Regions from separate parts of the Parabacteroides sp. AF18-52 genome, predicted to be linked through region 2. Evidence: riboswitches for the same ligand, from Rfam matches in the RefSeq annotation. Region 2 holds a riboswitch; each other region holds the start of a gene.

Region 1 (4,381 bases), on a different contig from region 2:
CAACACCTCATCGATCAGACGGACATAGATTTCAGTCTTTCCGCTCGAAGTAACTCCATGAAGCAAACAAACCTCTTTGGAAGTAAAAGTATCATGTATCTCGTTATAGGCTTTTTCCTGTGCCGGACTTAGCAAACTAAGCGACTGCAACCGGCATACCGGGACTTGCAAACGTCCGACTTCTTTCTCATAACTCTCCAGGACTCCTCGTTTCAGCAAACCTTCCAATATAGCAGATGAACAGCCACTGTGCTCCATTAATTCTTTTCTTGAAACCTCCTTACTCAGAGCAGGGTTTAAAGCATGACTTAAATCGAGAAAACAAACCAGCAAAAGTTCCTGTTTTTTTGCCCGCTTAAAATCGGCAAAAACCTCCTGTAAACGTTCCTCAGTAGCATATTCCTGCGACAACCGGATAAATGTCTGCATTTTCGGAACAAACCCTCGTTTCATTTCTTCGCTGACTTCAACAGCTCCACGAGCCATCAAAGAAGCCACAACCGGTACAACATTACGCAATCCGGTTCTTTTCTCCAGTTCCGATACAGTTAATTTGAGTACACCTTTGAAGGCATCCAGTACTGCTTGTTCATTGGGGCGCAAAGGACCGTCTGCCTCAAAATCAACATTATAAGTCACAGCCGTTTCACTTTCCAGTTTTAACCCGGAAGGTAAGGCTGCTTTATAAACATCTCCCAGTTTACACAAATAATAAGAGGCTATCCATTTCCAGAAACGAAGTTGCGGCCTGCGCAACACGGGACTTGCATCCAGCAAGGCATAGATCTCTTTTGTTTCAAAATCCGTATTCGGCCTACGTTCATGCACATCCATGACAATCGCTGTGTAATAACGTTTCTTACCGAAATGAACAATGACCCGGCAACCGGGAGTTACGGCAGCCTCCAGGTCCGCAGGAATGCTATAAGTATAGCTATTTTCCAGCGGCAGGGGTAGTATGACATCTGCATATTTCATTTACGATGCCAAAAGTAACAAAAAAGGCCGGACTGTTAAAGCCCGACCCTTCATATCTTATGTCTGTTATCAAAACAAAATGGCAGCAGTAATAGACCATCCGCGGTTCTTGGCATTCAGGTCGAATTTCTCAGAACTATAGTTATCGGTTAGTCCCAAACCGTAATTTACACCGATCTGCAAATGACTGATCAGTTCCGCACCTACACCGAAGTTAAGGCCTGCACTAAAGTTTTTCGCTTTTATCTGATCTCCTAAAACATCCCATATTTTATCCCCTCCCACACGGAAACCGACATACGGACCGGCAGAAAGATAGGCTTTGACAAGAGGAATACCGAATTTCCATTTCAGATTTACCGGTATATCGAGATAATCTGTTTTCATACTTGTTGAAGATGCCGATCCTTCCGCTTTCATATCTACTCCTTTCTGTGAATAAAGGATCGCGGCATCCAACCCTATTCCGACCAGAGGAATCGTTGTTTCGATCATCGGACCGATCTGGAAACCTGTCACGTTATCCGCTTTCAGTATATCGGAATTCAGATGAACGGACGATATGTTTAAACCGCCTTTCACCCCAAACTTCAGCTGGGACTTGGCCGGTACGGCTATGAATACCATCAAAATAATCAAAACTAAACCTGTAACCTTTTTCATATTGCCTGTTGTTAATTAATTACTGTTTGCAAATAAACATACTTTTCCAATAATAAACAAGTATTCCAGCCTTACTGTTCATTCATTAAAAAGAAAAGCATGCACCGGGCACGGAGCTCATCCCGCAAACCGATCCATGCCTCTTTTCCTAATTATTATGGCAAAATAATTAAAAACAAATACACCAAGACAACGACAGGATGAACGGGAGTAAGAATATAGAGGCAGAATTGCCTTTTGTTCTCTTCCGGCCTTTCCTCGAAGCCGTCGAAATAATATGCCTTGCAGGTCTTCTGACTTACTTCCGGATCGGGCGCCTTCCCAACTTTTGTCAGTTGACAGTTGATAGTTGACAATTGACAGTTAAACTGTCCACTGTCCACTGTTATCTGTCAACTCCTTCGTCAGTGGCACGAGTGTTGCCTTATCCGTTATGAAGCTTACAGCAGCGGGACTGTCCGGGATTTTCACCCGATTCCCTTTTAATCCTTTCCTGCGAATACAGGCCAGGAACAATGCATGCCGCAAATATAGAGAGTTTTTTCGGATTATCACAACGAATGCCTATTTTCGTTAGAGACTATTCTATTTTAGCCTGATCGGTGCTTTGTTTCAATCGATCCAACACTTTCTCCCGCAAATATTCGGGAAACTCCTTATGGAATGGAAAGCTGGATAGTAAATCTAATTCTTTTTCAACAGCGGAAGAATCTTCAGGCCTGTCGATAAAATTGCCATAATAAGTGTTACCTTCAAATTTGGTATTAATGCTATTACCTGTCACAAACTTATATTGCAGTTCATCGTTCATGACATAGAAGATATTCCGCTTGAAAACCGTATTCTCCGCCCAGGGACCACCCCAGTTATCCATCACGAGCACTGAACGATCTATATCGGGAGAAGGCTTTTTCATGATAACGATTACGTTATCCTCAATAGCCGTCTGTTTAGCCGGTCCGGAAATATGGATTACCGGAGAGAACCAACCCGGACGAGTCGGATACGGACGCAAACCGTCATTAATACTTACATTGTGGCGGATAATCGTATTTTCTGTACCTATATTATACGGCTCTCCCAAAGAGTTACCTTCATTACAAACCATCACAAAACCTCCGGCATTATCATGGCTGAAATTGTACTGGATAAGCGTATTACGACAATTATAATCCGAATCGAATCCTTGTGCATCCCACTTCGCAAACTGACCACTTACTTCGTTGAACTGGATAATTGTATTATCACAACTCCACGGCCATATCCCGGCTGCGGCATCTTCAATCCTTAACAGATCAGGACTGTCCCTCACCACATTATGTTCGACCAATGCACCGTCACAAGCGATCGGGACAATCCCATCCCCCGGAACTTGTTCGATCAGATTCCCCCGGATAACGACATTCAAACTCGGGAACCATTTATCACGACCTGAATTTCCATTTCCGGTAATGCCATTTCGATGACAACGATAGATATGGCAGTTCTCAATCAGTAAATCGACAAAACGGGTCGGTACTTCTTCTCCACCATTATGCCAGTAAATACCGTTTCCTGCTCCTTCATTCTTAATACAACTACCGTTCACATCATGAACAGTCAGGTTCTTTAAATGGATATGGTGAACATCTCCTTTATCCCAGGCGTAAATAATCACTCCGTTCCTGCCCGGATCCGGTTTTTCTCCTTTGTTTGTTATCTCCAGATTATTAACCTCCCAATATTCAATACCTTCAAGCAACACGGTATGTTGCTTGAGCCCGTTACCATGTAAAACGGGCTTTTTGCCTTCTTCATAACTACTGACAATGACAGGCATTTCTTTACTACCACTACCTTTCGGTTCAAACTGTCCTATGTATTCCGTACCCGATTTGAACAAGATACGGTCACCTGGTTCGAACATCTGTTCATTCAGTTTTTTCAAACTCTTCCAGGCGGTTGAAGGTGAATTTCCTGTGTTGCTATCATCACCCGTCAGACTATCCATATAAAATGTCCGCGAAACAGGACTACAGGCACATAGCAATAAAGCCAAAAGCAAAGTGCATATTTTCATCTCTAATTAATTTATTTGTTAACCAATATTCAAAAGGGGATGTAAAAAGTCCATGTTAAGGAACCCTGATAACAGGACTTTAATACATCCCTAAACTTATCATTTTACCAATCCGGATTTTGATTCAATAGTGTATTTTTAAATAATTCAGCATTCGAAATAGGATATAAATACATTCTGTCATTCCAGGTCCGCTGATCGACCAGTTGACGAGTGTAAATCAAATCATTCCCTTTCTTTTCTATTTTTACCCCATAAATATCCATCGTCTGATCAGCGATCTTCCATCTTCTGACATCCCAGAAGCGATGATCTTCGAAAGCCAGTTCTACCTGACGTTCGTTCCGTATCCTTTCCCGGAAGTTATCCGTAGCAACACCCGGCATACCGGCACGCGTCCTGACCTGATCAATGGCTGCACGAGGCGATAAAGTAAATGTATTATCCGTATAATCCGGATTACCATACGCCTCATACAACGCTTCCGCATAATTGAGCAATACCTCTGCATATCTGAAAAGGACCCAGACATGGCGGCCGGTCGTTGTATTGTTCGGATCCAGGCTAATAGACTCCAACACATACTTTTTCAAATAATAGCCAGTAGGAGTCGCCCCGTCGATAGGAGTCCCGTTTTTACCACCGATGAATGTTTCAACCGTTGCATTCTTGAAAGTCGAT
Region 2 (4,381 bases):
AGGAGGAAAACCCGGATTGCTGTTGTATCGGTCGCATCGATATTGATTGTTTGCGAATCGGTGGTAAGCCTGTAGTAAGGATACTTTTGCCAGGTTGCCCATTCGATGCTTTTTACACTGTCGACCGCCTCCAGTACTTTCCGGTAATCCAGATGATAGGCAGAGGCGACAAAACGTCCTTCCGATCCGCCCCACGGGATGCGGCGTGACATATCCTGCTTTTCTTTCGGAGCTTTTTTCATCCAGTCGGGAATATCCATTAACGACATCATTCCGCTGAAAGCGAATGTAATGGTGAAAATGCCGAAGATCAATCCACTGACATAATGCCATTTGAACCATCTTTTCCTGTAAGGGGAAAATAACTTCTTATGGCGGTTGCGCCAGGCCAGTTGTATGGAAAGGATCAATCCTGCCAGGCACATGATACAACCGATGCCGGAACTCCATTTCACGAAGTTGATCCAGGCAACCTGATTCTGGCGGAGCGATGTGAAGTAAACCCAGTGGGGAATGGCTCCGAGCCACGCCCATAAGCGCTGGTCTTTGTCGGTGAATTGCAGGACGCGCCCTGTTTTTGAAGAAATATAGAGTTCATGGCGGCCATCATCCGCAAATGTATATTTATAGATGGGGAACTCTTCGCGCAACCGTCCGAAAGGAATCCATTGATCCAGCTTATACATCGAATCCACACGCAGGATCGGAGATGAGCACCATTGTGCTGCAGTCCGCTCGATAGTTTCGTCATTTATTGCTTCGACTGGTTGCAGAGAGTCTGCATAGAGTGTTTCGGGCGTATTCTTTCCCCGAAAATGAACCACAGGCCGGTCAAAATACATTTCCATGGAGAGTGAACGGACCTGTGCTGAATCGGGAAGAACGGACAGAAGAGTTTCCATATCCGGCAAATTTCCGTCGATAACCTGTTGCCTTTCTAATTTATCCTGTTGTGATGCTCTGGGAAATGAATGATAGATCATTACTATACCTGAAAGAAACCACATCAGAAATAAGATACTCAGAAGTAATCCGAGTATCTTATGTGTAAGTTTTAGTATTTTTCTGAACATTTAGTTTTGTGCTTGAACTTAGTCCTTTTCAGCAGCGTATTGTTTTTTCTTTTCAGTGATATTGACCATTTTATGTTTGGCCGCAAACCTGGCATGATCGATGAATAGTTTCTGGATATCCGGATTTTGTCCTAATCCTTGCATAAAGACAGACACCTGGTAACCTTTGCTTTCCAGTTCCTGCTTCATATCGCCTGCTATATCGTTGTTGGCATGGTCGCCTGCTACAAACATAAAAGGCATCAGCAGTACTTTCTTTACACCGCTGGCATCCAGTTTGGCTACCATATCATCGAAAGAAGGATAGCCTTCTACGGTGGTTACATGGTAATCGGTATATCCTTTGGATTGCAGCATATAATCCATCATGGCGTACTGTGCCGTGGCTGGTGTATACGTTCCGTGTCCGACAAGAACCGTCGCGCCTTCTTTGGCTCCGTTCTTTGCTACGGCTGCTATCACATCTTCAAAGTCATGCGGTGTATAAAGCAGCGGGTTGCCGATACGTACCTCTTTGAAATTCTTTTCCAGCGGTGCAATGTCTTTGCGAAGCGATTCCATTTCCACCCCTTCGATAATGTTGGTAGACTGGATGAGGATATGAGTATATCCGTCTGCTTTCAGTTTTTCCAGCGCTTCGACCGGATTCAGTTTTTCGATACCGCGGGCTTTCAGGCGGCGTGCTACGATGCGGGAAGTGTAGGCTTCGCGTACTTCCATGTCTTTGAAGGCTTCTTGCGCTTTCCGGTTGATCGCGTCGATGGTGAGAGCACGGGTGTCGTCATACGTGGTACCGAAATGTACCATTAATAAGGCGGCTTTGTCACCCGGTTGCATGGAGGCCAGCATGTCGGATGCCTTGAAGTTCTCGCCGTCATGTGCCCAGCACATAGGTGCGAGCATACAAGCAATAAGTAATAGTAAATGTTTCATATAATGTAAATTAAAAGGTAACGAACGAATACGACAAGCCACAATACCGGCTGTCGGTAAACATTTTCTTTTATCAAAAAGAGATTGTCCGTATGTTTTATCATTCTCCTGACCCCGGGGGAATACGATATAAATAAACCTTGGCAGGTTTCCTGACTTGCCCGGAAAGCGACCTTCCCATCCTTGTATCGGACAGTGGTGTAAGAATGCTTTCCTTATTATCGGGCTTCACAGTAGCGGGCACTGTTCCGGATTCAAACCGGATTCCCTTTTATACGATTAACGGAATGTTATCGTATCACCAAAGCGGGGACAAAGATAGAAAATTATTTAAAATAAGATGGATTTTATATTCTCTTAATTGAATCGGCCGGAACAACTTCCTTGTGGATACTGTTCCATTTACCACAATAAAACCGGACATATCGTATGTCTTAATATTAACGCCAAACAATTAATATATGGAGTGGTTTGCAGATTTACTCAAACATTATCCGGAACTGGCCATTTTTCTTACACTGGCATTGGGCTTCTGGATCGGTAAATTTAAAATAGGGAAGTTTTCTTTGGGGACAGTTACCAGTGTTCTACTGGTCGGAGTATTGATCGGACAATTGCATATAGAGATCGGTGCACCAATTAAATCGGTATTCTTTCTTTTGTTCCTGTTTGCTGTCGGCTACAGCGTAGGACCGCAGTTCTTTCGGGGACTGAAGAAGGAAGGGCTTCCGCAGATGCTTTTTGCAGCATTGATGTGCCTGTTCTGTTTGTTCATTCCTTTCATTCTTGCCAAACTGATGGGATATAATGCGGGCGAAGCTGCCGGGTTACTGGCCGGTTCACAGACTATTTCGGCCGTATTGGGAGTAGCGGAAGATACGATCAATCAGGGAAGCCTGAGCGATGCCGATAAAACGGCTATGATCAACGTGATGCCGGTGGCTTATGCCGTGTCGTATATTTTCGGTACGGCGGGTTCTGCCTGGATCATGAGTGACGTGGCTCCCCGTCTGCTGGGTGGACTGGCATCCGTGAAAAAGGCTTGTAAAGAACTGGAGGCCAGGATGGGAAATGATGACGAAAGTGAGCAGCCCGGATTTATGCCTGCAGCACGTCCTATCACTTTCCGGGCTTATAAGATAAGCAATGACTGGTTCGGTGCCGGAAAGACCGTACAGGAACTGGAGGATTATCTGGAAGGTCAGGGGCGCCGCCTGTTTGTGGAGCGTGTCCGTATCAATAATGTTATTTATGATGTGAAGCCGGACCTGATGCTCCAGAAAGGAAATGAAGTTGTCTTGAGCGGACGGCGTGAGTTTGTGATCGGTGAGGAAGACTGGATAGGGGATGAAGTGAATGATATCGATTTGCTGGATTTTCCTGCAGAGACATTACCTGTATTGATCTCCCGCAAGAAGTTTGCAGGCATGACGGTGGCACAACTCCGCAAGGAAAAGGTGATGCATGGTGTCAGTATCAAGAGTATCAAACGTGCCGGGATCAGTATTCCGGTATTGGCTGCGACCCGGATCGATCCGGGCGATATGCTCGAACTGGTCGGGACAAAGCTGGAAGTGAATGAGGCGGCTGCTACTTTGGGATATGCCGATCGACCTACGAACCAGACGGATATGATCTTTGTCGGGTTGGGTATCTTTATCGGTGGTATAATCGGTTCGCTGGCTATCCACTTCGGGGATATTCCTGTCAGCCTGAGTACGAGTGGCGGGGCGTTGATTGCCGGGTTGGTATTCGGATGGCTTCGCTCCAAACATCCGACATTCGGACGCATTCCGGAGCCTTCACTTTGGGTGTTGAATAATGTCGGACTGAATATGTTCATTGCCGTGGTCGGGATTACGGCAGGTCCGAGTTTTGTGACCGGGTTTAAGGAAGTAGGGGTGAGCCTGTTTGTTATCGGCGCTTTGGCAACGACTATCCCGTTGATTGCCGGTGTCCTTATGGGACGTTATCTCTTTAAATTCCATCCGGCCATCACTCTTGGCTGTACTTCCGGTGCACGAACGACAACTGCCGCCCTCGGTGCCGTGGAAGATGCGGTGGAGAGCCAGACACCGGCATTAGGTTATACTGTTACCTATGCGGTAGGTAATACTCTTTTAATTATCTGGGGAGTAGTAATCGTGTTGTTGATGTAGGGATAACGGGCCAGTGCCATTACTATGGCAAGACTCTGCCATGCCTTTGGCACAACTCTGCCACTACTATGGCATAACTCTGCCACTAGAGTGGCACTGGCTTCGGCTTAGGAGAGAACATACTCTTTTCATAAGAGTAAATCTGGTAAAAACAAGCATTAATTATACATTATATATAATATGGAAGATAAAAAGAAAATCGTAGTTACCCGTGAA
Region 3 (4,381 bases), on a different contig from region 2:
CACTTTCGATGCCGACAGAGAAACGGATCAGGTCAGGAGCAATACCAGCTTCCTTCAACTGTTCGTCTGTCAATTGACGGTGCGTATGGCTTGCCGGGTGAAGTACACAAGTACGGGCATCTGCTACGTGGGTAACGATAGCAGCCAGTTTCAGGCTATCCATAAACTTAATGGAAACATCGCGTCCGCCTTTCAATCCGAATGACAGCACACCGCATGAACCGTTCGGCAGATATTTCTTTGTCAACTCATAATACTTATTACCTTCCAGATCCGGATAGTTCACCCAGGCTACTTTGTCGCAATTCTGAAGCCATTTAGCAACAGCCAACGCATTTTTACAATGCTGTGGCATGCGCAGATGTAAAGTCTCCAAACCTAAGTTCAGTAAGAATGCATTCTGTGGAGACTGGATAGATCCCAGGTCACGCATCAACTGGCTGGTCGCTTTGGTGATATACGCCATCTTGCCGAATGTCTTTGTATAAGTCAATCCGTGATAAGACTCGTCCGGCTGGCAAAGGCCCGGATATTTGTCGGCATGTGCTTCCCAATCGAAGTTACCGCTATCGACGATACAGCCTCCAACAGCAGTTGCATGTCCATCCATATATTTAGTTGTAGAATGGGTTACGATATCTGCTCCCCATTCGAACGGACGGCAGTTGATCGGTGTGGCAAACGTATTATCGACGATCAATGGTACCCCATGTTTATGGGCGATATGAGCGAACTTTTCGATATTCAGTACCATTACTCCCGGATTGGAAATCGTTTCGCCGAACAATAACTTTGTATTCGGACGGAATGCCTTGCTGATCTCTTCTTCACTGGCATCCTGGTCGATGAAAGTACATTCGATACCCAGTTTCTTTAATGTGACGGACAATAAATTGTATGTACCTCCATAAATACCGGTAGCACTTACGATATGATCGCCGGCTTCGCAGATATTGAAACAGGCAAAGAAGTTAGCTGCCTGTCCGGATGAAGTCAACATGGCTGCAACACCACCTTCCAAAGCTGCTATCTTACTGGCAACAGCATCGTTGGTCGGGTTTTGTAGGCGGGTATAGAAATAGCCGCTCTCTTCCAGGTCGAATAATTTCGCCATCTGTTCGCTGGTTTCATACTTGAAGGTAGTACTTTGATAGATTGGGAGTACACGCGGTTCTCCCTTTTTCGGTTGCCAACCACCTTGTACACACAAAGTTGCCGGCTTAAATGAATTGCTCATGTTATTAAATGTTTGCTATGTAATTGTTTCTGCAGACAAAAGTAAAGAATAGTTTGTTCCATTCGTACAAATCAGCGATCATTTATAAAAAATAGCTTTCCGTTTAAAAATAATCTTTACCTTTGTACCCGAATTTTGGTGTCACGATTCCATTTCTACGGAAGAGTGATGAAAAGGGAATCAGGTGAAAATCCTGAACAGACCCGCTGCTGTAAGCTCCGCCAAAGTCTTTGAACACGACTCAATCCACTGTTCGCAATGAATGGGAAGGACGTTCAAAGATGGAGTAAGTCAGAAGACCTGCCAGAATAATAGTTGAAGGCTTTCGGGAAATAGGGCTGAAAACATATGAGTTAGAGCTTTTCACTATATTATTGGGGCTTTGTCTGTTCATGTGTTCTATTTTATTTCATCGGGAGCATACAGTATAATAACGGTTAACAAACTTGATGAAATGAGAGGTTTCATACATGTCCTTTTTCTATTTATTTACTTGTTTTCTGCCAATCTGTCGGCGCAGAATAAAGTGACTCTTTCCGGTGAAGTCAAAGACCAGGAGGGTATTCCGCTTTCTTCGGTGACAGTTGCCCTGGAGAATACGACGGTCGGTACTTATACAAACGATCGGGGATATTATTCCTTGACTGTAACTCCGGGAAGACATACTGTTATTGTCACTTCATTAGGGTATAATACGATAAAGACCCAGATAGATATCCGTAAGAATAAAACAGTGAATTTCACAATGGAGGAAAACTCCGTTACTCTGAATTCGGTGGAGGTATATGGCAAATCGAAAACCCAGAAGATCAAAGAAAGTGCTTTTTCAGTAAATGCCCTCGATATAAAGCCGCAGATCAACTCCTTGAAGAACCTCAATGAGATCGTGAACCGGACAACCGGTATAAAGATCAGGGAGGAAGGTGGAGTCGGTTCCGACTTCGATCTTTCTATTAATGGGTTATCAGGCAATTCCGTCCGTTACTTTATCGATGGGATGCCTCTGGATACAAAAGGAAGCGGTGTCTCGCTGGCAAATCTTCCTGTCAATATCATTGACAGGGTGGAAATATATAAAGGGGTAGTTCCTGCCAGCCTGGGTTCGGATGCTCTGGGGGGCGCCATTAATATTATTACCAGTCAGGAAAAAAAGAATTATCTGGATGCTTCTTATGGTATAGGTTCTTTCCATACTCATAGAGCTGACCTGAATGCCCAATTCGTAGAACCGAAGACCGGATTGATCATCAAGCCGACCGTCGGTGTCAATTATTCTAAGAATGATTATAAGATGAAAGGTGTCGAGGTATGGGATGAAGATAGCCGTAAATATATTGAAGTCAACCGTAAACGGTTCCATGACGATTATTTTTCCTTGTTAGGACAATTGGAAGCAGGCTTTGTCGATAAAGCGTGGGCAGATGCTTTCTTTGTTTCCGGATCTTATTCCAAAATAGATAAAGAAATACAGACAGGGTCTATCCAGACAAAGGTGATCGGTAATGCAGAGCGTCATTCCGATGCCTGGAATGTATCAGCCCGTTATCAAAAACGGTTTGAGAAAATCAATACGAGCGCATCGTTTTCCCATACCTGGGACGCGTCGCTTACCGTCGATACTGCTTATCGTATCTATGACTGGAACGGTGATTTTACTCCCTCATCCCGAAATGAGCTTAATGGCCGTGGACGTTCCATGCGTCATTACAACCGTCCAATGACTATTTTCCGCGGAGGTGTCGATTATGCGATCAACCGGCATCATTCTGTCAGTCTGAACTATCTGCTTAACCGTACCGGAAATAAACGCCGTGATGATGTCGACGAAACTTTTGAACCGACCAACGATGTACTGACCAAGCATATTCTCGGATTGACTTACAATCAGTCTTTTTTCGACGGAAGATGGGAGAGTACTGTTTTTATTAAAGACTATATAAATGCAACCTCTATCGAACAAAACGATCTTGCCTGGATAACCGGTTCGGAGGATGCCAAAGGACATTCTTCCAACAGTTATTGGGGAGGCGGTTTGGGGCTGCGTTATACATTTTGGGATGCACTGGCAGGAAAGGTTTCTTATGAACATAGTGTGCGTCTTCCTTTGTCGCGTGAGCTGCTCGGAAACGGAACGACTATCTATCCCAATCTCGCCCTTCATCCCGAAAGCAGCGATAATATAAACCTGGGCCTTTTTGGTAACTGGTATCCTGCTTACGGTCATTCTTTCTATTATGAGGTCAACGGATTTCTCCGCTTTGTCGACGATTATATTCAGGCAACCGTATCGGAAAAAGAAGGTATGATGCAATACGAGAATATTCCGGCTGTACATGTGAAAGGTATTGAAGGGGAAATGCGCTACAACTGGAAAAACAGCTTTCAGATAATGGTCAACTGTAGTTATAACGAAGCACGCGACCAGAAGAAATATAAAACCGACGGTAAGCCTTCGGCTACTTATAATAACCGTGTGCCTAATCGTCCCTGGGTGTATAGCAATGCTGATGTGAGCTATACATTTCACAATCTGGCGCAGAAGGAAGATAACCTTCGCATCGGATATTCCTGGCAATGGATACATTGGTTTTACTTATCATGGGAAGCATACGGAGCTCTTGAAAGCAAGTCGCGTATCCCGACTCAGAATGTATCGAATCTTAATGTGACCTATTCATGGATGAAAAGACGCTATAATGTGTCATTGGAATGTAGTAATCTGTTTGATGCTACGGTCTATGACAATTACAAACTCCAGAAACCCGGTCGTGCATTCTTCGCTAAATTCAGATTATTCATTAATTAATAATTTAAAAATTATCAAATGAAAAAGTTTCAATTACTATTTTGGGCATTATTAACGACATTGTTTACCTTGTCTTTTAGTGCTTGTTCTGACGACGATGATCCAACTCCGGAACCGGAGCCTACTCCTGAAGCGCAAACCTATCACTTCGATATCTGGATTGCTCTGGATAAACACGGTGGTATGGGACGTGACGTACAGACTCTTGTCAAGAGCATCGATTCTTTGAAGGCTGGCTCTCAGATGATCAGCTTTGAAGGAGATGGAACAGAAGTTCATAGTGTTATGTCTTTGGAAACTATTGTCAAAGGGAAATACTATTATCAGGTTCCTGTATC

Evidence for each region. Region 2 has a riboswitch for cobalamin ahead of DWX23_RS21995 (sirohydrochlorin cobaltochelatase). Riboswitches for the same ligand answer to the same signal wherever they lie in the genome.
Region 1: linked by a shared signal. The riboswitch ahead of DWX23_RS14305 (porin family protein) and the one ahead of DWX23_RS21995 (sirohydrochlorin cobaltochelatase) in region 2 are both predicted to bind cobalamin.
Region 3: linked by a shared signal. The riboswitch ahead of DWX23_RS03885 (TonB-dependent receptor) and the one ahead of DWX23_RS21995 (sirohydrochlorin cobaltochelatase) in region 2 are both predicted to bind cobalamin.

Annotation. Positions count from the first base shown of each region.
Region 1 is NZ_QUGR01000008.1:52,943-57,323, reverse strand. It holds gene priA (primosomal protein N') at 1-978, opposite strand, end outside; gene DWX23_RS14305 (porin family protein) at 1,048-1,641, opposite strand; cobalamin riboswitch at 1,907-2,174, opposite strand; gene DWX23_RS14300 (right-handed parallel beta-helix repeat-containing protein) at 2,222-3,700, opposite strand; gene DWX23_RS14295 (RagB/SusD family nutrient uptake outer membrane protein) at 3,805-4,381, opposite strand, start outside.
Region 2 is NZ_QUGR01000021.1:59,862-64,242, forward strand. It holds gene DWX23_RS21990 (PepSY domain-containing protein) at 1-1,073, opposite strand, end outside; gene DWX23_RS21995 (sirohydrochlorin cobaltochelatase) at 1,092-2,006, opposite strand; cobalamin riboswitch at 2,131-2,327, opposite strand; gene aspT (aspartate-alanine antiporter) at 2,468-4,165, shown strand; gene DWX23_RS22005 (bifunctional aspartate transaminase/aspartate 4-decarboxylase) at 4,346-4,381, shown strand, end outside.
Region 3 is NZ_QUGR01000002.1:22,116-26,496, reverse strand. It holds gene DWX23_RS03890 (O-acetylhomoserine aminocarboxypropyltransferase/cysteine synthase family protein) at 1-1,237, opposite strand, end outside; cobalamin riboswitch at 1,357-1,560, shown strand; gene DWX23_RS03885 (TonB-dependent receptor) at 1,692-4,043, shown strand; gene DWX23_RS03880 (hypothetical protein) at 4,062-4,381, shown strand, end outside.